Regions from separate parts of the Candidatus Villigracilis sp. genome, predicted to be linked through region 1. Evidence: predicted binding sites of a transcription regulator. Region 1 holds the regulator's gene; each other region holds the start of a gene.

Region 1 (6,715 bases):
GCCAGATCCAACAGATCTTCGTCATGAAAGTTGTTCATAATATTCTCCATTTGTAAACCAATAGGAAAACAGGCCGAAAACGAAAAATCTCAATGTTTTAACTGCATTTCTAATAAAATTATAAACATTTTTTTAATTTTGTCAAGTAGGAAATCAATAATTTCAATATACACTTCAAGATAATTGATTTATCCTGGAAAATAGTAAAAAATCCGCCTTTTGGAGGTCAACCTTGATTCGCTCACTCTTTTTCTCTCCTGGCAAGCCTACCCGCACCGAAATTCCCCTATCTGAATTCCCCCGCCTTCTACGTGACAGGCGTGGCCTGCTTTGGGTCGACTTTGTGTCAGAACCTCCTGAAACAGCCCTGCCTATTTTGCAAGGTTTCGGATTTCATCATCTTGCCATTGATGATGCGCTACAAGAAACGCACGCACCTAAAATAGATGATTGGGGAAACTATCTTTATATTGTTCTAAATTACATGCATCTCGTAAAAGCCACCGACCCGTGGGATACCGAAGTTGATGAATTGGATATTTTCCTCGGGCCGAATTACGTGATTACGCATCATGACAATCCCATCATATCCATAGATGAAACATGGGGCACAAGCCAGCGCGATCCGCGTTATTCACAAGATGGCGCCGATCATCTGCTTTATAAGATCATCGATTCAATCGTAATGAACTATATGCCGATCATCGAAAAAATAGATGAAGAGATAGATTGGATCGAAGACCAGGTCTTTGACCGTCCCAGCTCTCAAACGCTTGCAAGGCTGTTCACATTGAAGCGGGTATTGCTGGCCATGCGCCGCATCCTGCTCCCCCAACGCGAGGTGCTCAATAAAATGGCGCGTGACGATTACCAGGTCATCGACCGCAAAGACCGCATCTTCTTCCGCGATATTTACGATCACCTCGTCCGCCTGCATGATGTGAACGAAAGCCTGCGCGACCTGGTGGGCGGCGCGCTGGATACCTACCTATCGGTGATCAACAACCGTATGAACGAGGTCATGAAGACTCTCACGATCATCACCACCCTCTTCATGCCGTTGACTTTTGTAACAGGCTTCTTTGGGATGAACTTCTTCGCTGCGAATCCGCCCTACGAAAGCTGGACCGCCCCTACGATCTTTTATGGGACCCTGGGCCTGATGCTGCTTATCCCGGTCTTTATGTTCTTCTGGATGCGCCGCCGGACCTGGGTGTAGAGCCAGATTCTGACCTCATCAAAATCCTTGACACAGAACAGGCGTTCGAGTATTATTTGTAGCACAAATGAGCGAAGAATGCTCACCTGTGCCAGTTATCTGGCAGGAGATACAAAATGATGATGATGGTTAGAAAAAGCAAAGGCTTGGGCGAACGCCACCAGAGAATTCTGGATTTTATTGCATCCTATCAACGTGAACACAAACACCCCCCTTCAATCCGCGAGATAGGCGAGCATTGTGATATCTCATCCACGTCGGTTGTGAACTATTATCTCGATCAGCTCGAGAAATCGGGCCACATCGAACGTGATCGCAAGATTTCACGCGGTATGCGGCTCACTGGCAACACTCCGCTTGGTGACATGCTCCGTGTACCTGTGCTTGGCGTCATTCAAGCTGGTGAACCGATCCCTGTCCCCTCCAATGCAGATTTTGGCTCATTTACCCCTGAAGACTCTGTAGAGATCGCAAGCTCACTGATGCCCGGAAAAGAAAAGGGCAAGGAGTTGTTCGCTCTTCAAGTGCAAGGGGACTCCATGATCGATGCCATGATCAACGACGGTGATATCGTCATCCTCAAACCCACACAGGATGCACGCAATGGCGAAATGGTGGCTGTCTGGCTTTCAGACCGAAACGAAACCACTCTCAAATATTATTACAAGGAAAGAGATGGTTACCGCCTGCAACCCGCCAACCCAACCATGAAACCGATCATGCTCAAAAAGTCTGAAGCATTGGAGATCAAAGGCAAAGTTGTCATGGTCATTCGTAAAGTAGAACGGTTCATGTAGTAAATAAATTAAACACCAAAAGGACGGCTCTTGTCGGAGCCGTCCTTTTTATTTGGAATATCTACTTGATCTTTATTCGCGGCTTCTTACCACTACCGCTTGAGCTTGGAGCCGGGCTTTTACTACTACTGCCCGTTGCATCTGCTGTATTCAGCTTAATCCTGCCGCCTTTGTCTTTGTGCCTCATCCCGCTGAATAAACCCGCACCACGCATGATCAAAAACGGGATGAACAGTAAGAGCAGCAAGCCTGCCAGGATCCACCCAAACATGGTTAATGACGGGGCAGTGACTTCGGGCAAAACCCCGCCGGGGTTGTAATCAGATTGAGCAGTGACACCTATATCTGAAAGTGTGACGGTCAAATCACGATTGACACCATCTCGCAGAGTTGCAGGGGAAACATATGTAATTGCATATTCACTCTGCAAGGTGCGGCCCAACTGCTGGTAAAGCGCGCTCAAGGATTCGGGGTCGGCGGCATAACTATAAAGACCACCAGATCTTTCAGCGAGTGATTTCAATGCAGCCTCATCAAGCCCTGACTGTGAAGCTGTGCTGGCATCACCGAAGCCAACTGTCGAAATCGTCAGCCCGCTTGGGCCGATCTGCTCGATCACGCTATCAACAGTGTTGGTACTATGGTTGTCCAAGCCATCAGCCAGGACAATGATCGCCTTGCGGCCACTAACGCTTTCCAACGCGTTTGTTGCCTCGGCCAAGGCATCATACATGGATGTGTCGCCACCGGTTTTTAGACTATCAATGGCGGCGGTCAATGCCGCGGTATCGGTTGTGATCTGCTGAACATAATATGTCTTTGTATCAAAGGTCATCAAGCCAGCCTGGTCTTCGGGGCGCATTTGGCTGACGTAGGCCTTGGCAGCATCCTTTGCAGCTGTGAGTTTGTCGTTCTTATCCATGCTGCCGGAGATATCGATCACCAACATGGTTGTTACCGGTTCAGCGTTGCCTTGTTCGGCTGGCCCCCCACCTCGCGCCTCCGTGATTTCCATCGGTTGACCATTTTCAGAAATTTGGATGGTTGCAGGGTCTATACCAACCGGCTCACCGGCTGCATTTGTCACCGAAACATATACTGTAACAGTGGGGAATTTAGAATTGTCCACCTGCGTAATGCGGACTTGCGTGTCGTTCTGCGCGAAGGCTGTCGATGCTGACGAAAACACCAGGAGCAGCAGCAGGCCAAGGTTAAGTAGGATGCGAATCCTTTTCATTTGCATGATTACCTCTTTTCATGGTAAATCATCTCGGTATTGCCCATGCGGATCTTTTGTCCGTTCGATAATTCGGTACGTTCAATTTTTCTACCGTTAATGTACGTACCTGCCATGCTCATATCTTTGAGGGAAAAACGCATTCCATCGCCGGTAAGCATGGCATGTTGAGGGGCAATATCGGGGTCGGGCAAAACAATCTCAGATTTGAGAGCGGAACTTCCGATGGCAATGGCCGGGCCGCCCGCTTTCATGAATTTATCCAAAATGAACTCGGTGCCTTTAAGTTTGCCGGAAACAACTTCGAGCCAGGCGCGTGAGAGCAAAACGACGATGAGGGAGATGAACGCGCCCACGGAAGCACCAAGCAAAATAAGGCCCGCGGCTTTTCCACTTAGTGGGTTGCTGAGCCATTTGGAAGCGCTCTCAAGCAATGCGCCGCCTATTGCGCCGCCTATGAATCCACCGAGCATACCTTTCCAAGCCTGGCTTTTGCCGACGACTCCTTCTGCCAGCCCAAGCAACATGCCAAATACGCCCCAACCTAGGGCCCGGCCAAGAATGCCTGCTCCCACAGCCTGGAATAGATATTCACTAAGCGGCAGCCCAATGGCTCCAGCAACAAGCCCAAGCAAACCGCCAAATAACCCGGCTTTGATGGTTTGAACAAAATTCCGAGTGAGCAGGCCTTCAGTGATGCCGATGAATAAACCAATAACAAAACCGATCAGCCCACCGACGATGGCTTCACTCAGAAATAGATTCGTAGCGAAAGACAAGCCGAGATAGTCGCTTATCTGCCAGCCGATCAATCCACCGATCGCGCCGAATACAGCATAAAAATATGTACGCATTTGTCTGTTCATAATTTAGACTCCTTCGTTTTCTTCGTCAAAACTTTGAAGGTTTTTCCATTCGACCATGCTTCTTCCCATATTGCCGTTTAATTCATAAAAGCCAAAATAGCGCGTGGGATCGAGCGCATCATCATCTCGGCGGATGAAGAACCCGCCAACCGAAGTATGAGGTTCCACCACCAATGCCACCTGCCATGGTTCGGGAAAAAAATTCTTATGCAGCCAGGTATCATAGTGGGATAGAAACACTCCCATACGCGGGTGCGTGTGATACCAGCCGACGATCTTTTTGCCCTTATGGTTTTTCTCTATTTCATCGTGAAATTGTACAATCGTATCCTGGGTAAAAGTAAGGTAGACGCTGCCCTGCCGTGTATGATGGGCGGGCAACATATGCTGCACCACAACAAATTGTTCATCAGTATCGCGATCATTGCACCATAAACCGATCAATGCACCGCCAACTTCATCGTCTAGTTCACTGATTGAGTGCAGGCAGATTCGGCTATAAGCTGATTGGGAAACAAAGACCTTCACCAACGGCTGTGCACCTTTTTTCTCATGAGGTGACTCCCAACGCTTGGAGCGTGCAAGAGGCATACAGGCCTTCTTGGGTCTTATGGCGTTTGGGGATGAGAGGCGAATACCGATACTGTTCATTTATGATTCCGTTTTGAATGGGATTGATCGGGCTGTTCTAGGGAAGCAGAACAGCCCGATCAAAGTGGTCTATCCTGCAGTAACATCCGCGGTCATCATTAGGCGGTCGTTTTGTGGAATACCAGCTTGAGAGAGGGTTTCCTCCTCCTTCAATTCACGGCCCAGTGCCTTGCTGTCGAGGCGGTAAGACATTGGTCGCCCATCAGGACCTGTTGTGGGCAATTCCAGAGAAGTCATCAATTCTGGAAGCAATTCCTTTACGGCCACATCATCAGGAACTTCAGCGTTGCGGCTGCCGCCTGAGGGGAGTACGAGGGTAACGGGTATTTCTGACATGGTTTTCTCCTTTTCTTGGTTGGTCTAAAACAACGGATACAATATTCTGTGCTTGCCAAATATCTATTTCAAACGAATGGTAGGCTTTTTCTTTGCTTCAACAGGTTTCACCTTCACTCGTTCTGGCCTAAGTAATTCACGATGGTCCACGGGAAATTCCTTCGCATGTGTTTTGCGGTACTCACGTGACCATCGCGCTGCTTCTGCATCCCAGGGAAATGGTGGTTTTGTGGGGTCATCATGGAAGTTCTTCCATTGCAACATTTCACCCAACATGATAATGAGGCGGTCCAGTGAACGACTGGCCGTCCACCAGGCTGCATCGATACATACGCTGCCATTCAAATGATTAATGTTCGGATGCCAGATGGGCGTTAACCATTTCATACCGGGCCAGCGCTGCGGATATTGATTATGGAGATAGATTTCCACCTGGTGGTGGTTCGAATAGATGGGTTTCCCAGATCGATCAACACTCGAAATACTCTTACAGGTAAATGTGACAATATATCTTTCAGGCGGCACACCCGGGCGGATGTCCATTGCCTTGAAGGAAATCAGATCGCTGCGCGCATTTAGATCCTGCATCAATTCGTAATCAGCCTTCAAACGACGCATACGCGGGCTTCCCCCAACAGAGACAACTCCTCCCGCAGTAATATCAGCGGTAAGCATCAGACGGTCATTTTCGGGAACCCCAGCCGCTGACAATGTTTCATTCTCCTTCAATTCCCTTCCGAGCGCCTTGCTGTCAAGGCGATACCCCATAGGCCGTCCATCCGGGCCGACAGTTGGAAGATCCAACAATGATGTCAATTCGGGCATCAATTCGTGCAGGGATACATCATCCGGCACTTCGGCGGATCGCGCGCCGCCGCTGGGTAGTACGATCGTGACATTCATATCAGGCATAATGAATTCCTCCGTCATGTATTTAGATGGGGTACCTGGCACATGCCAGTCACCGCCCAACAATCTGCATGATGCAATGTATTGCAGACTTCACATTTCTTCACACCGCGCGGATCATTCCGCTTGACTTCTTCGAGGCAAAATGGGCAGCGATGTTCTTCATAAAGCGAAAGTTGTAAATTGGGTTTACGACTGAATAATCGTCTAAACCTCGAACGAGTTGGTGGTGGTTGTGCTGTGTGCGTAATAACTACTTTATCGATTGCCGAGGTTGTGCGTGTACGGCCATTGCTCCTATTAGGAGATTTCGGGCGCGGATTTCTTTTTGGCAGGAATGTAAATCTTTCCTGGGAGTGGGATTGTGACGATCTGGGCTGGACCGATTGAATGGAGGCCGCCGATGGTTGTTCCCTACGCCTGGATGAGCCTCGCGAGTCTGGCAGGCTCTCTATTTTCGGCTGGTGCTTCCACCACGCATCCAAACTGATGATGGCAACCAGAAGCGCACCGCCCAGTTGGATTAATTGAGAGGTGTCGATCCTTCCCTTGAGCCAGGGGTCGAGTGGGCCAAGTCCCATTTCCCAGTTTGTAAGAAAGCCAAGGATAAACAATCCTATGGGCAATGCGAAAAGTATGATCAAAAAGCGAACAAATCCCGACCATTCGTAAAAGACCGCGCGTGACCCGGAACCAGCCG
Region 2 (6,715 bases), on a different contig from region 1:
CCCGTGCACAAACTCAATACGCCCAGTGCAGCAGATGCAAGCGCATAAAATTTATTGAAGCGTTCCTCGGGGTCCAGGGAAGCAGGGTCAGTCTGCATGCCTACTCTTCATCACCAGTCATCAACTTGATACGCTCCCACGGCTTCAAGCTTTCATCTTCAGCCAATAAATTCTTCAAGTCATATAACTCATCACGCAGTGCGGCGGCGCGCTCGAATTCCAGATTCTTCGCGGCTTCCTTCATGTGATTTTCCACTTCAGCAATGATCTTACGCAGTTCGCTGCGCGGCATCGCAGCAGCACCCTTCACTTTGTATTCACCCTTCATCTCGGCCACAGCCTTGGCAGACATTCCCTCCGTCAGGTCGTGGATTTCCTTGTGAATACTGATCGGCACAATGCCATTCTCTTCGTTAAATTTCATCTGCTTGGCGCGGCGGCGATTTGTCTCATCAATCGCGCGTTTCATCGAATCGGTGTGGCGGTCTGCATACATGATCACACGGCCTTGCACATTACGGGCCGCACGCCCGATGGTTTGGATCAGAGCCGTGTCCGAACGCAGGAAGCCCTCCTTATCCGCATCCAGAATCGCCACGAGAGAAACTTCCGGCAGATCCAAACCTTCACGCAGAAGGTTGATTCCCACCAGCACATCAAACACACCCAAACGCAGGTCACGCAGGATGCTGACCCGCTCAAGCGTCTCCACTTCCGAATGCAGGTAATTGACCTTGATCCCGAGCTCTTTCAAGTAGGTGGTCAGGTCTTCGGACATTCGCTTGGTCAATGTTGTGACGAGTATGCGCTCGCCTCTTTCCACCCTTTGCTTGATCTCTCCGACCAGATCATCTATCTGGCCCTTGGTTGGGCGGACCACGACCTCAGGGTCGACTAACCCTGTTGGGCGGATGATCTGCTCGACCACCTGCTCAGCATGTTCCATTTCATAAGTGGATGGAGTCGCAGAAGTGTAAATCGTTGCTCCCATTACTTGCTCGAATTCATCGAACTTCAGCGGACGGTTATCCATTGCGGAAGGCAGGCGGAATCCATATTCGACCAGCGTTTCTTTCCGCGAGCGGTCACCGTTATACATGCCGCGTATCTGTGGCACAGTCATGTGACTCTCGTCGATTACCAGTAAATAATCACTTGGCAAAAAGTCGATCATCGTCCACGGGTGCGAACCGGGCGGGCGACCATCAAGCTGGCGGGAATAGTTTTCGATCCCTGAGCAATAGCCCACTTCCTTCAACATCTCAAGGTCGTAACGAGTGCGCTGTTCGATGCGCTGCGCTTCCAGAAACTTGCCCTGACTCTTATAGAAGGCAAGGCGTTCTTCCAACTCTAATTCGATGTTCTTGATCGAATCCTTCAATCTATCAGCATCGGTCAAAAATTGCTTGGCTGGGAAAACAGATATTTCCTGCGGCTCTTCAATGATCTCGCCGCTGACGCGATCAAAGCGCATGATGCGTTCCACTTCATCCCCAAAGAAAGTGATGCGGAATCCAAGCTTGTCTTCATAGGCGGGGACGATCTCCAACGTATCGCCGCGCACACGGAATGTACCGGGGCGAAGTTCCATATCATTGCGCTGATATTGACTCTCGATCAACTGGCGCAGCAGGGCGTTGCGACGATAAATCTCACCCACTTTGAGAGTGACCGTCCCTTTGCCGAATTCTTCAGGAGACCCTAAACCATAAATGCAGGAAACCGAAGCGACGATGATCACATCCCGCCGTGAGATCAACGCAGTCGTCGCAGCGAGGCGCATACGTTCGATCTCTTCATTGATCTGAGTCTCTTTCTCGATGAAAAGATCGTGGCGCGGCACGTAGGCTTCAGGCTGGTAATAATCATAGTAGGAAACAAAATACGAGACCGCATTTTCAGGGAAGAACTCCTTGAACTCGGCATATAACTGAGCCGCCAGGGTCTTGTTATGTGCCATGATCAAAGCTGGCTTCTGCAATTCCTGGATCACGGATGCAATCGTAAAGGTTTTGCCTGTGCCGGTGGCGCCGAGCAGAACCTGGTGCTTGAGGCCTTTGTTCACGCCGTCCACAAGTCCGCGGATGGCTTCGGGCTGGTCGCCCATGGGAATGAAGGGTGCTTGAAGTTTGAAGTCCATAGTTTTTTTCTCTATAATGTTCATCCTTCGACTGTATACCTCGAAACGCACTCAGTATTCCGCTCAGGATGTAGATAGAATGTGCGTTCTATTTTACTCCAAAGGCGGAGGAATAACCAGTAAGCGGAATCAACTCGCAGCCAAGCGCGAAGCGATGGTTAACGTCGAGGGTATAATCACCAATAATATGAAAAAAATCGAATCATTTTTTCAACAATTACATTTTTCCGAAAAAAGCGCGCCGTTGGCTTTCTTAGTCACCTGTATCATTAGCTTTGGCCTGCTCATCCCCAACCTGGGGTTTTATATGGATGACTGGCCTTATGTTTTTTATGCAAAACTAAAAGGGATCGACAGCCTGCGCGAAATGCTGGTTTTCGATAGTAGGCCCAACGCCGCATGGCTTTATATGCTTGGGTTCAACGTGCTTGGCTTCAAACCCATGGCATGGCACATTGCCGCGCTGCTCATGCGCTGGGGGACGGTTGTATTGTTTTGGATGGTGGTCCGCGCAATGTGGCCCGAGCGCAAAAGAGAAGCACTCTACATCTCATTATTATTCGCCGTTTATCCCTTCTTCATGCTTCAGCCATTCGCAGTGGGGTCGACGCATCACTGGTTCGGTTTTCTTGCATTCATGCTTTCACTTTTATTAATGATCTATGCGCTTCAATCAAGTTCCATCAAGATGGTGATACTCACTATCCTGGCAATGGCGTTGGAAGCTGCGCATCTATTCACCAGCGAATATTTTGCGGGGCTTGAACTACTGCGTCTGTTCATCTTATGGATTTTGATCTCGCGTTCAGAATCTGTTTCGTCAAAAAGAGTGACGAAAGTTTTATTGAACTGGCTTCCTTACTTGCTGATATTGGGATTATTCTTTTACTGGCGCATAGCGGTCTATGAAAACCCGCCAGATGTCACTCGAAACGAACCCGTGATCCTGATGCAATTATTCAGCGAGCCGATCAAAGCGATTGGATTTTTGATCTCCGCCTCCATCAAGGATGCGATCTCGGTGTTGACGATTGGCTGGCAAAAAGCAACTGACGTAAGCGGATTGGATTTCAATTCTCCATTCGTTCAATTCAAACTTAGTATTTGCCTAATGAGTCTTGGTGTTGCTTATTTCTACTTTAAGAGATTCCTGCCCGACCCGACAGAAGTTAACGACGATTGGAAGGCAGGGAGTTTGACTCTGGCAATTGCGGGGTTATTGACCGGTGGCTTGCCAGTATGGTTGATCGGCAGATCGATTGTTGAAAGCAAGAATCTTTTATCAGCTTCACGCTTTGGGATTCCCGCTATGTTCGGGGCGGCATTATTGAGTTTTCTAATAATTGATTATTTTGTAAATGACAGTAACAAAAAAATCCTACTCTTTTCCCTGGCGCTGGCATTGGCGGTCAACTTTCATTTGGATAACACAAAAGAATTCCAGTATTCATGGGAAAAACAGGTCAGGCTTTCACAGCAGTTATTGTGGCGCGCACCCAGGATAGAAACGGGCACTGCCATACTGACCGATGAAGAAGTGCTTGGCATGATGGGCGAATATGCTGTTTCATTTTCGATCAATACAAGTTATCAAGTTAAGAATTTTGAACACACACCTCCCTATTGGTATTTCCCCTTCTATTACACCAATCCAAACGTAAACGACCTTTTGCAAGGCGCACCACTCGAATACAGCAAACTAAGCATGGACTTTATAGGCAGCAGCAAACAAATGCTCCTGCTTTCTTTCAACCCTGAACTGAATCGATGTTTATGGGTTATGCAGCCACAGGATACGAATCTGCGGCTCGTCAGTGATGATATGCGTCAGCTAAGCGCAGGCTCGGATATCAGCCTTATCAAACAGGCGGATGGAGAAGAACCATCCCTGCCTGAGGATATTTATGGAAAACAAAATACAGAAACATGGTGCTATTACTTCCAAAAAGCGGACTTGGCGCGTCAGTTTGGACAATGGGACGAAGTAGTGAAGCTTTGGGAAGAATCACAATCTGCTGGTGAGCGGGCAGATAATGGTTTCGAGTACATTCCTTTCATTGAAGGCTTTGGTCATATGGAAGATTGGGAGCAGGTAAAGGAATTAACCAAATTCGCTAAACGCATCACCGCCGGGCTGGAGCCCAGCCTTTGCGGCGCATTGGATAGGCTTCAAGTTAATGCGCCAGCTTCACAACAGCGCGATGAGACGATCATCAACTTGAAAGATGACCTAGCTTGTGTCGATTATCAATAGAGATTCCTCATAAATTAACCCAGATTGCCACATCGATATTAAAAGACTGTGTCGCCCTGAGGGAGCTGGTTCGTTGCGACCGAAGAGTCTCTATTTACACTAGCGGAGATGCTTCGGGCACACCGTCCTGCGTTCGGTGCAGGGAAGAGCGCCCTCAGCATGACACAACGGGAGTGTGATAGCAACTGGAGTTAAGTGAATAATTCAATTAACAAAAAAATCCGCCCTGACCATGATCGTCGGGGCGGAAAATTTTATTGGAACAGAATCAATTATCGGCTGGTTATGGAAGCGGATAATCTGGGAAACTTCCATCGGGCGCGTACCAGTCGCCAAGGTTAACTCCTTGAGTCACCTGCCCACCTGTCACAGCTACAGAAATCAAACTGTGGTCAGTACAGTTCACCGACAGCCCGCAGGGAACGGCTTGCGAATATCCACCAGAGAATGAAGTTGGGCTGGTCATCGGGTACGCAACAACATAATAATCTCCGGGTGGAAGATTATCGAGCTGATAGGTGCTTGCTCCACTATTCGTGACCACGTAATAATAATCAAACGGAGAACCACCAACCACGTATGCAACGATTGCCATCGCAGGGATGCCTTCAGATGGAAAACTTAATTGTCCTGCGATACTTCCCGAAAGCCCGCCGATTGGAGTAAATGTGGGGATATTGTCCGTGCCGCCGTTTTGGGGAGCATTGGCAATCGGAAAAGGTGGATAACTTTCCGCGCCGCCATACCAGTTACCGGGGTTAATATTTGGTGTCACAACGCCCGCTTGCACATTGACATCCACCAATGTGTTGTTTGCACAGCCTTGCTGCAAGCCGCATAGATAGAATTCATCGTAGCCGCCCATCAGTTGACCATCAGGCTGGGTATATGCCACAACATGATAAACACCGGGCGGTAGGTTATCAATTTGATAGGTCGTTTGATTCTGCGTTGTCGCTACCCAGTAATAAAAATTAGAAGGAACATGGAATGCGACCACATATAAAGGTGGAATACCTTCAGATGGATAAGAAAGATTTCCAGAAATGCTTCCCATCCCACCATTGGCTGATGGAGTCTGCGTTGCGGCTTGCGCGGTCAATGCCTGAAACGTAGCTTGAACGATCTGGTTGACATCCTGAGTGGAGCCTGGAAGAACGGTGATCTGCGCAAGCGCAGTTTGCTGCGCTGAATTTATCACCTGATCGATCTGCTCCTGTGAAGGCATACAGGCTGTGGCCAATAAAACAACAACTAATAACACAAACAATATTTTCTTTTTCATGATTCTCCTTTTTGCTACCAATACTATTGCGGTATTGCGTAAAATATTGTCGTATATTAGCTTATTTTTGGGTCAATGCTCCATCACCCAATTGGGCTAATACATCCAGGAGCTTCACGGTCCAGACTTCATCTTTTGACAACATCACCCAATAAGCGGATCGACCTCCACGGATGCCATTACCAAGATCAGGCAAACGCTTCGGCTCCGTGCCGTCAGTTGGTGCGGCGTACTTTAGCAGGATCTGCCCTGCTTCCATGTTGACCGAAGTTAGACCCGCCTTTTCAGCACGCAGTTTTACACGCATCTGATAAAGCAGGTTCTGAGTCATCTCCGGCATTTGCCCGAAGCGATCACGGAATTCGGAGCCAAGAGCGTCCAACTCGGTTTCATCGCGCAGGTCTGCAATGCGGCGATATAGACGCAAGCGCAAATCCTGATCGGAAATATATTCGGCTGGGATTCCAACTGCAAGAGGCAAATCCACATTTACAGGCATGGATAGGGGCAAATTGAAAGTGGATGGCATCAGCGCCGAAGATAGATCAATATCCAAATTGTCTTTCATCAGCAAGCGGATGCGGCGAACAGCATCGGCCAGCATCCTTGTGTAAAGATGAAAGCCGACAGATTGGATGTACCCATGCTGGCGTGTGCCCAGTAATTCGCCAGCCCCGCGTATTTCCAGATCACGCATGGCAATCGAATATCCTGCACCAAGCTGGGTATTCTCTGCGATGACTTCAAGCCGCGCCTGACCCTCCTGCGTTGGCGACATTTTGTTATGGCGGAAGAAATAGGCATAAGCACGCATCGCGCCGCGCCCCACACGCCCACGCAGTTGATAAAGCTGGGCAAGGCCAAAGGTATCCGCGCGGTCAACGATCAGGGTGTTCGCGTTTGGGATATCCAAACCCGATTCAATGATGGTGGTCGAAAGCAAAATATCGATCTCTCCCATATTGAAGCGGTGCATCACAGCGGATAACTGCCCCTCTGGCATTTGCCCGTGACCAATATCCACCCGCGCTTCGGG
Region 3 (6,715 bases), on a different contig from region 1:
CAGCGGCTTTTGGGATCTATATGTGATGGATCTGCAAACGGGAGAGGTGGAGCAGGTCACAGATTCACCTGAATACGACTCCGCTCCCTCCTGGTCACCGGATGGTCAATGGTTGGTCTTTGAAACCTATATCGATGAAAATCTTGAAGTCTACGTTGTGTCGGTCAATGACCGTTCACAGGAGATCATCCCCCTCACACAGAATCCCGCCTCCGATCACTCTCCCGTCTGGGCACCGGATGGCAGGCACGTGGCTTTCATCTCCACTCGCGGCGGCGATAGTGACGTGTGGCTTGCCAATCTCGATATCACCGGTGATGAGCGTTACCAAAACTTAAGCAACACACCTTTTGCCTCTGAAAACTTTCCGCTTTGGAATTATGACGGCTCACAATTACTTTGGGCCTCCATCTCTCAAACTGTAGGCTTTAGCGGCTTATATATTTGGGATGCCACGAATCCAAGCCGCACCGCACGTTGGATTGGTGATGGAATCATCGGCGCCTGGGATGAAGCGGCTGAAAAGATCATCGCAGTTACCAGCGCTCCCAATCGATACTACATCACCTCCTATGATGTTCAAGGCAATTTGCTGATCTCTCCCACTCCATTAAGCGGCCGTGTGCGCGGGCTGACCTGGGGCCACGCTGAGTTACCGAATCCGCTCCCGAATGTATTCGCGCAAGCGGCAGGAGCTCCGCCCACAGCTTTATGGTCACCAGCCATCACATCTGGAACCGATGTGCCCGGTGAACGCTGGTACGTTGTCCCGATTGATGATGTGCAGGCTCCGTATCCGCAACTACATGATCTGGTGGATGAATCCTTTAACGCCTTACGTAATCGCATCGTTCTTGAAACTGGCTGGGATGTGCTCGCAAGTTTGGAAAACGCTTTTGTTCCGTTAACCACCAGCCTCGAACCCGGTATGGAAGAAGATTGGTTATACACAGGCAGAGCCTTTGCGATTAACTCCCTCATGTCCAATGCCGGCTGGATGGTCACCTTGCGTGAAGATATTGGCGCACAAACGTATTGGCGGGTTTACATCCGCGCTGGGGTGCAGGATGGTTCGGTAGGTGAGCCGATCCACAATGCTCCCTGGAATTTAAGCGCGCGCTATGATCTTGATCCGCGTATCTATGAGCAGGGCGGTGAATATGGCCCCGTGCCCTCAGGCTATTGGGTGGATATAACCGACCTCGCCTCAACTTATGGCTGGGAGCGTGTGCCAGCCTTGCCAAACTGGCGCACCTTTTATAACGGCGCACGCTTCTCTGAATTTGCGTTGACCGGCGACCAAAGCTGGTACGCTGCCATGTTGGAGCTTTATCCTGCCGAAGCGCTCGTCACCCCAACTCGCGTTCTTGCTCCCACCCTTACACCCACTTCCACATTTACATCGACTCCCACAAAACGCCCCACCCGAACGCCACGCATAACATTCACCCCATCCCTCTCGCCAACACCAACATTAACCCCTGCGGCCACGTTCACCCCATCTCTGACACCCACACCCCCAACGGTGATTCCATAGCGCACCACTGTGGACTCCATCAGCTTGCTGATGGATACTCTGGGCAGCAAGCTGCCCAACTCCAGAGTTAATGAAAACTCCGAAGGAGTGAAATGATTATAGTTAAGAGAAGGCATTTATCCTAACCCCGAAGGGGTGTCATAAATTCCAGAAAATCTATACCATCCCTTCGGGATTATGATCATTATTTGCTTTATTCTATAATTCTGTCATCCCTTCGGGATTGTGTGAATCAATAAAAAAAATGAAATTCAATAAGACGATCATCCTCATATTATTACTAACTCTCTCCGCCTGCTCGAGCGCGGTAGGTGGAGTCACCCCAACGCCGGTAATCGCCGCAGGTGTGGCCGACCAGCCTCAGGTCATGTTTGATGCGGTGACTCCTTCACCAGTACCGTTTCAATTCAGTCTTCCCACTCCTGGCGCGGAGCCTATCTCTGGCTGGCGTCCTCCTTTATATCCAATCCCCTGGGCCATGTCTGCCTATGATCATTTTTATTTCGCGCGCCCCATCGCCGCAGACCAGGTCAACTGGCCGACCCCGGATTATCGTTATGGCGGCGTATTTTTTGGGCGGAATATTGTGCATACCGGCGTTGATATCCCAACACCGGAAGGCACACCCATCATGGCCGCGGGCCCGGGGACAGTGGTGTGGACGGGCTGGGGACTGTTCCTCGAAACACCGGGCAATCAAGATGACCCGTATGGTTTGGCGGTTGCCATCCGCCATGACTTTGGTTATAACGATCAACAGCTTTATACCGTTTACGCGCACATGAGTTTGATGAATGTGATCGTTGGCCAGCACGTTGAAACGGGGGAGGTGATTGGCTTTGTCGGCTCAACGGGCGCAACTACGGGGCCGCATGTCCACTTTGAAGTTCGCTTCCCTCATAACTCCTTTTTCTATACATATAACCCTGAGTTATGGATCGCCCCTCCGCAGGGCTGGGGTGTGCTGGTTGGCCGCGTGATGGATACAAAGGGAGAATTGCTTCAGCAGACAGAAATCACTGTTCGCGCGGAAGCCATAAAGAAAACTTTTGAAGCGAGAACTTATGGCAAAGGTGGGGCGGTCAATTCTGATCCGTACTACAACGAAAACCTTGTGTTAGGTGACCTGCCTGCGGGTATTTATAAGATTACGATTCGCTATGCAGATGAAACCAAGGATCGACAAACCTGGGTCGAGATTTTTCCTGGGCAGGTTACCTACTTTACCTTCACCGGTGAAAAAGGTTTCGGCACTGAACGCCCACCTGTCCCAACCCTTGATTTCGTTCCCTCCAGCCTGCAATCCACCTCTACGCCCGCCCCCTGACACCTTTTTTCAGCACCTTGACGTACTGAACATCTGTGCTATACTCTCGCAACACACTTAAACCCTTAACCCTTCGTGACACTTCGTGCCCTTTGTGGTTAAATGTTTTTACCTATTACACTTGTATTGGAGAACTAACTCATGGCCAGAAAATCTTCCCGTTCAGCCTCAACTGAAACCGCACAAACCAAAAATATGGATAACGCCAAACAAGCCGTGCTAGATAAGGCTGTTGGCGATATTTTAAAACGCTACGGCGATGGCTCGATCATGCGCCTCGGCGAAGCTCATGGCATGGTGACCGAAGCTATTCCCACGGGCTCGCTCTCCCTCGATATTGCCCTCGGCGTCGGCGGCATTCCGCGTGGACGTGTGATCGAAATCTATGGCCCTGAGTCCTCTGGTAAAACCACGCTTTGTCAGCACATTGTGGCCGAAGCACAGAGGATGGGCGGCACCGCTGCATTTATTGATATGGAACATGCGCTCGACCCCACCTATGCCGCAAAGGTCGGCGTGGATATCGACAACTTGCTCGTCTCTCAGCCCGATACCGGTGAGCAGGCGCTCGAGATCGCAGAGACCCTCGTCCGCTCTGGCGCAGTGGATGTCGTCGTAGTTGACTCGGTTGCTGCGCTAGTCCCACGCTCCGAAATCGAAGGCGATATGGGCGACGCCACCATGGGCGTGCAAGCACGTCTTATGTCACAAGCGCTTCGCAAACTTTCAGGCGCGATCAACCAGACCAAGACCGCTGTCATCTTTACCAATCAATTGCGCCAGAAGATCGGCGTGATGTTTGGCAACCCTGAAACCACCACGGGCGGACAAGCTCTCAAGTTCTATGCCTCCGTCCGCCTCGATGTGCGCCGCATTCAATCCATCAAAGTCGGCGAAGAAGTCATCGGCAATCGCACCCGTGTCAAAGTGGTCAAGAACAAAATGGCGCCGCCTTTCCGCACTGCCGAGTTTGACATTATGTTCAACGAAGGCATCTCGAAATCTGGTGATGTGCTTGACCTCGCCACCAAGTTTGAAGTCCTCACCAAGCGCGGCGCCTTCTTCTCTTATGGCGATATCCGCATCGGCCAGGGACGCGAGAATGCCAAAGATTACCTGCGTGCCAATCTTGATATGATGAACGAGATCGAAGGCATCATCCGCCAGAAAGCGCTCAGCGGCGAGATCGCCCTTCCGCTTGACCTTGGCGCTGAAGTAGCCGAAGAGGCCGGTGGTACTGAAGAAGAAGCATAAAGTAAAATAAATGGACACGGTAACGTGTCCATTTTTATTATGACGAAGAATCGCTTCTCACTTAGCCGACAACTGATCCTGCTCACAAGCATTTTCTTCTTTTATGCCTGTGCCCCTCAAACTACACCGACGCTGTTCCGCCCGCCGACTTCCATCCCGCCCACACAGCCGCTATCCACAACCACGCCCATACCTGCGTTATTCACGCCTGCTCCCACATTTACTCTCACCCCAACTGCTACACCGGGCCCTTGCATAAATGACCTCGATTTTATTGATGATGTGACAGTAGATGACGGTACATCTTTTCTCCCTGGCGCAGCCATTGATAAGCAATGGCTGGTGCAAAACAGCGGAACCTGCGGCTGGGATGATACTTATCGCTTGAAGTGGGTGGGAGGCTATCCCCTCGGCGCAGGAGAGGAACAATTGATCTACCCCGCCCGAGCAGGGACTCAAGCTACGCTGCGCATCCTCTTCATCGCCCCCGCAGAGCCAGGTTCTTATGTGACCTCCTGGCAAGCAGTTGATGCTGATGGAAACGTCTTTGGTGATCCGATCTTTATGCAGGTTGTGGTCACACCATAGTTTGCTCCATCCGGGATCAAGTTCCTAATGGCGCGTGAAGGAGTATCTATGCCATCTCAAACCGAATTCCCCATCATCTTTGAAAATCTCAAATCCATTCTCGAACCTTACGCCAAAAAGCTGAATGTCAAATCAGATGCAACGGAAGTTTATTATCTCGAAGGCGGATACAGTGAGAAATGGAAGAAGGACTTATTCTTCGCCTCAACACAAGTGAAAAAGAATTATGTCTCTTTTTATCTCATGCCAGTCTACATGTATCCCGATCTATTGAAGGACATCTCCCCTGAACTCAAGAAACACATGCAGGGAAAATCCTGCTTCAATTTTAAGAAGGTCGAAAAACCCCTGTTCGACGAGTTAAGTCAACTCACGAAGCAGGGATTTGAAAGATTCATGAAGGAAGAGTATTCATAATCATGTCATTGCGAGGAGCGCCCTTGCTCTTTGCGACGAAACAATCCCCAACGAGGCAAAGGAATTATTTTGTCAGGCTAAAGCCTTCCTCGCAATGATGGGACTGAGATAACTGTTTTTTGCGAGCCCTTAATTCACGCTCATAAAGCCGAACATTTTCCACATGCCGCGCATCATCGCATGACCGAAATCTGGCTTTAGGTATTGGTTCGGGCATGAGCCGGGAATGACCGCGATCCCATTGGCTTTGCACATCTCTACAGCAGAAGGGGAGACGCTGGTCATGCTTGCCGCGAGACCGGGCTTGGTGCCCATCATGCAGTGCATCCATACATGTTTGATGCCCATATCTACGCATTGTTGAATGATCTGGTCAGTTACCTTCGGGCTGGTAAGAATAAAGACTGCATCTACTTTTTCAGGGATGGATTTTAGGTCGGGGTAGCAAGTGTCCCCTTCAAAAGAAGATATGTGCGGGTTTACTGCATAGACTTGATAACCACTTTCCTTGAATTTTTTATAATTCAGATTGCAACCTGTCTCGCGCTTATCCGATACACCCACAACGGCGATCTTCTTCTGCGCGAGGAAATCCTGAACCATATTATCGAGTTTTGACATAAGAATTCTCCTTTAATGAAAAATCGAAGCCATGTGGCTTCGATCAAATTGAAGATGATGATCCAATATTTTGCTCACAAGGAAAATTATACGTAATCGAGATTCATAAACAAGATGACGAACATCACTTTGTGTGGTCATAAGGCCAGACCACTTTACCTATGAAGTGAGACAAACAATCGCCTTACCAAACTGCAAATGTTTAACCTGTTGCAATTATTTTGCAAGGTCTATTTATTTTTTTCAATGTTATATTGACAACAACATCCGATAAAGGCAAAACCGGTGAAAGCCGGTGACGCAAAGCCATGGGTCTACCGTCACTACAAAGTGACCACGACCGCCAGGCCGCCGAAGATCACAAAATTCTTTTTGTGTATGTTTGGCCTGGCTTACCACAAGTCAGGCTTTTTTATTCGGATGGCTGATCAACCTTCAAGAAGTTCGTTCCACTAGCGCAGACCCGCTTCCATGTGGATCTGCAAAACAAGGAGAAAAGCCATGTTACGCAATTTCAAGATCCTGTTCGTTGTGCTCGTCATAGCCATCATCTCAGTCGCCTCTTATGCTTTTGCTGCGGCTAACACTGTCCCAGCCACAAAAGCTGGTGATGGTCTGGGAGTGGTCAGCGGTTACACAATTACCAGTGTTGTGTACACTTTGAATGGGACCGATCCATCCACACTGGATAGCGTCGCATTTGACGTGGGTGCTGCGGCTACAGTTGTAAAAGTCCAACTTGTGGCCACAACTGGTTCCTGGTATGCCTGCACTCTCGGCACCGGCACAACCTGGTCATGCACTACCACCGGTCTCGATGTTTCGACCATAAACCAGTTGCGTGTGGTAGCCGCCAGCAACTAGTTCTGATGACCAATTAATGAAAGAAGCAGGCCTGCTCCGATGGAAGAACCCGTCTCGAAGATTGGCGGGAGAACGCCGCGAGCAGGCCTGTAATTTTATAGATAATG

What was found. The regulator LexA, encoded in region 1, represses DNA repair genes until DNA is damaged. The targets are predictions, from matches to a motif close to ACNGAACANNTGTTCNGT.
Region 2: the regulator LexA is predicted to act here: its motif matches at 2,215-2,232, upstream of uvrB (excinuclease ABC subunit UvrB).
Region 3: the regulator LexA is predicted to act here: its motif matches at 2,889-2,906, upstream of recA (recombinase RecA).

What each region holds. Positions count from the first base shown of each region.
Region 1 covers NZ_JBXMTI010000121.1:5,129-11,843, reverse strand. Annotated here, with positions in the region: gene corA (magnesium/cobalt transporter CorA) at 233-1,219, shown strand; gene lexA (transcriptional repressor LexA) at 1,336-2,016, shown strand; gene AC14M5_RS18220 (vWA domain-containing protein) at 2,078-3,259, opposite strand; gene AC14M5_RS18215 (FHA domain-containing protein) at 3,262-4,119, opposite strand; gene AC14M5_RS18210 (Mov34/MPN/PAD-1 family protein) at 4,123-4,770, opposite strand; gene AC14M5_RS18205 (EsaB/YukD family protein) at 4,840-5,106, opposite strand; gene AC14M5_RS18200 (ubiquitin-conjugating enzyme E2) at 5,170-6,018, opposite strand; gene AC14M5_RS18195 (hypothetical protein) at 6,033-6,715, opposite strand, start outside.
Region 2 covers NZ_JBXMTI010000140.1:31,007-37,721, reverse strand. Annotated here, with positions in the region: gene AC14M5_RS20910 (hypothetical protein) at 1-98, opposite strand, end outside; gene uvrB (excinuclease ABC subunit UvrB) at 101-2,140, opposite strand; gene AC14M5_RS20900 (hypothetical protein) at 2,328-4,394, shown strand; gene AC14M5_RS20895 (hypothetical protein) at 4,678-5,679, opposite strand; gene mfd (transcription-repair coupling factor) at 5,741-6,715, opposite strand, start outside.
Region 3 covers NZ_JBXMTI010000019.1:8,903-15,617, reverse strand. Annotated here, with positions in the region: gene AC14M5_RS03795 (TolB family protein) at 1-1,537, shown strand, start outside; gene AC14M5_RS03790 (peptidoglycan DD-metalloendopeptidase family protein) at 1,782-2,864, shown strand; gene recA (recombinase RecA) at 3,060-4,118, shown strand; gene AC14M5_RS03780 (NBR1-Ig-like domain-containing protein) at 4,143-4,706, shown strand; gene AC14M5_RS03775 (hypothetical protein) at 4,755-5,123, shown strand; gene AC14M5_RS03770 (CoA-binding protein) at 5,253-5,744, opposite strand; cyclic di-GMP riboswitch class I at 6,010-6,100, shown strand; gene AC14M5_RS03765 (hypothetical protein) at 6,246-6,608, shown strand; gene AC14M5_RS03760 (signal peptidase I) at 6,713-6,715, shown strand, end outside.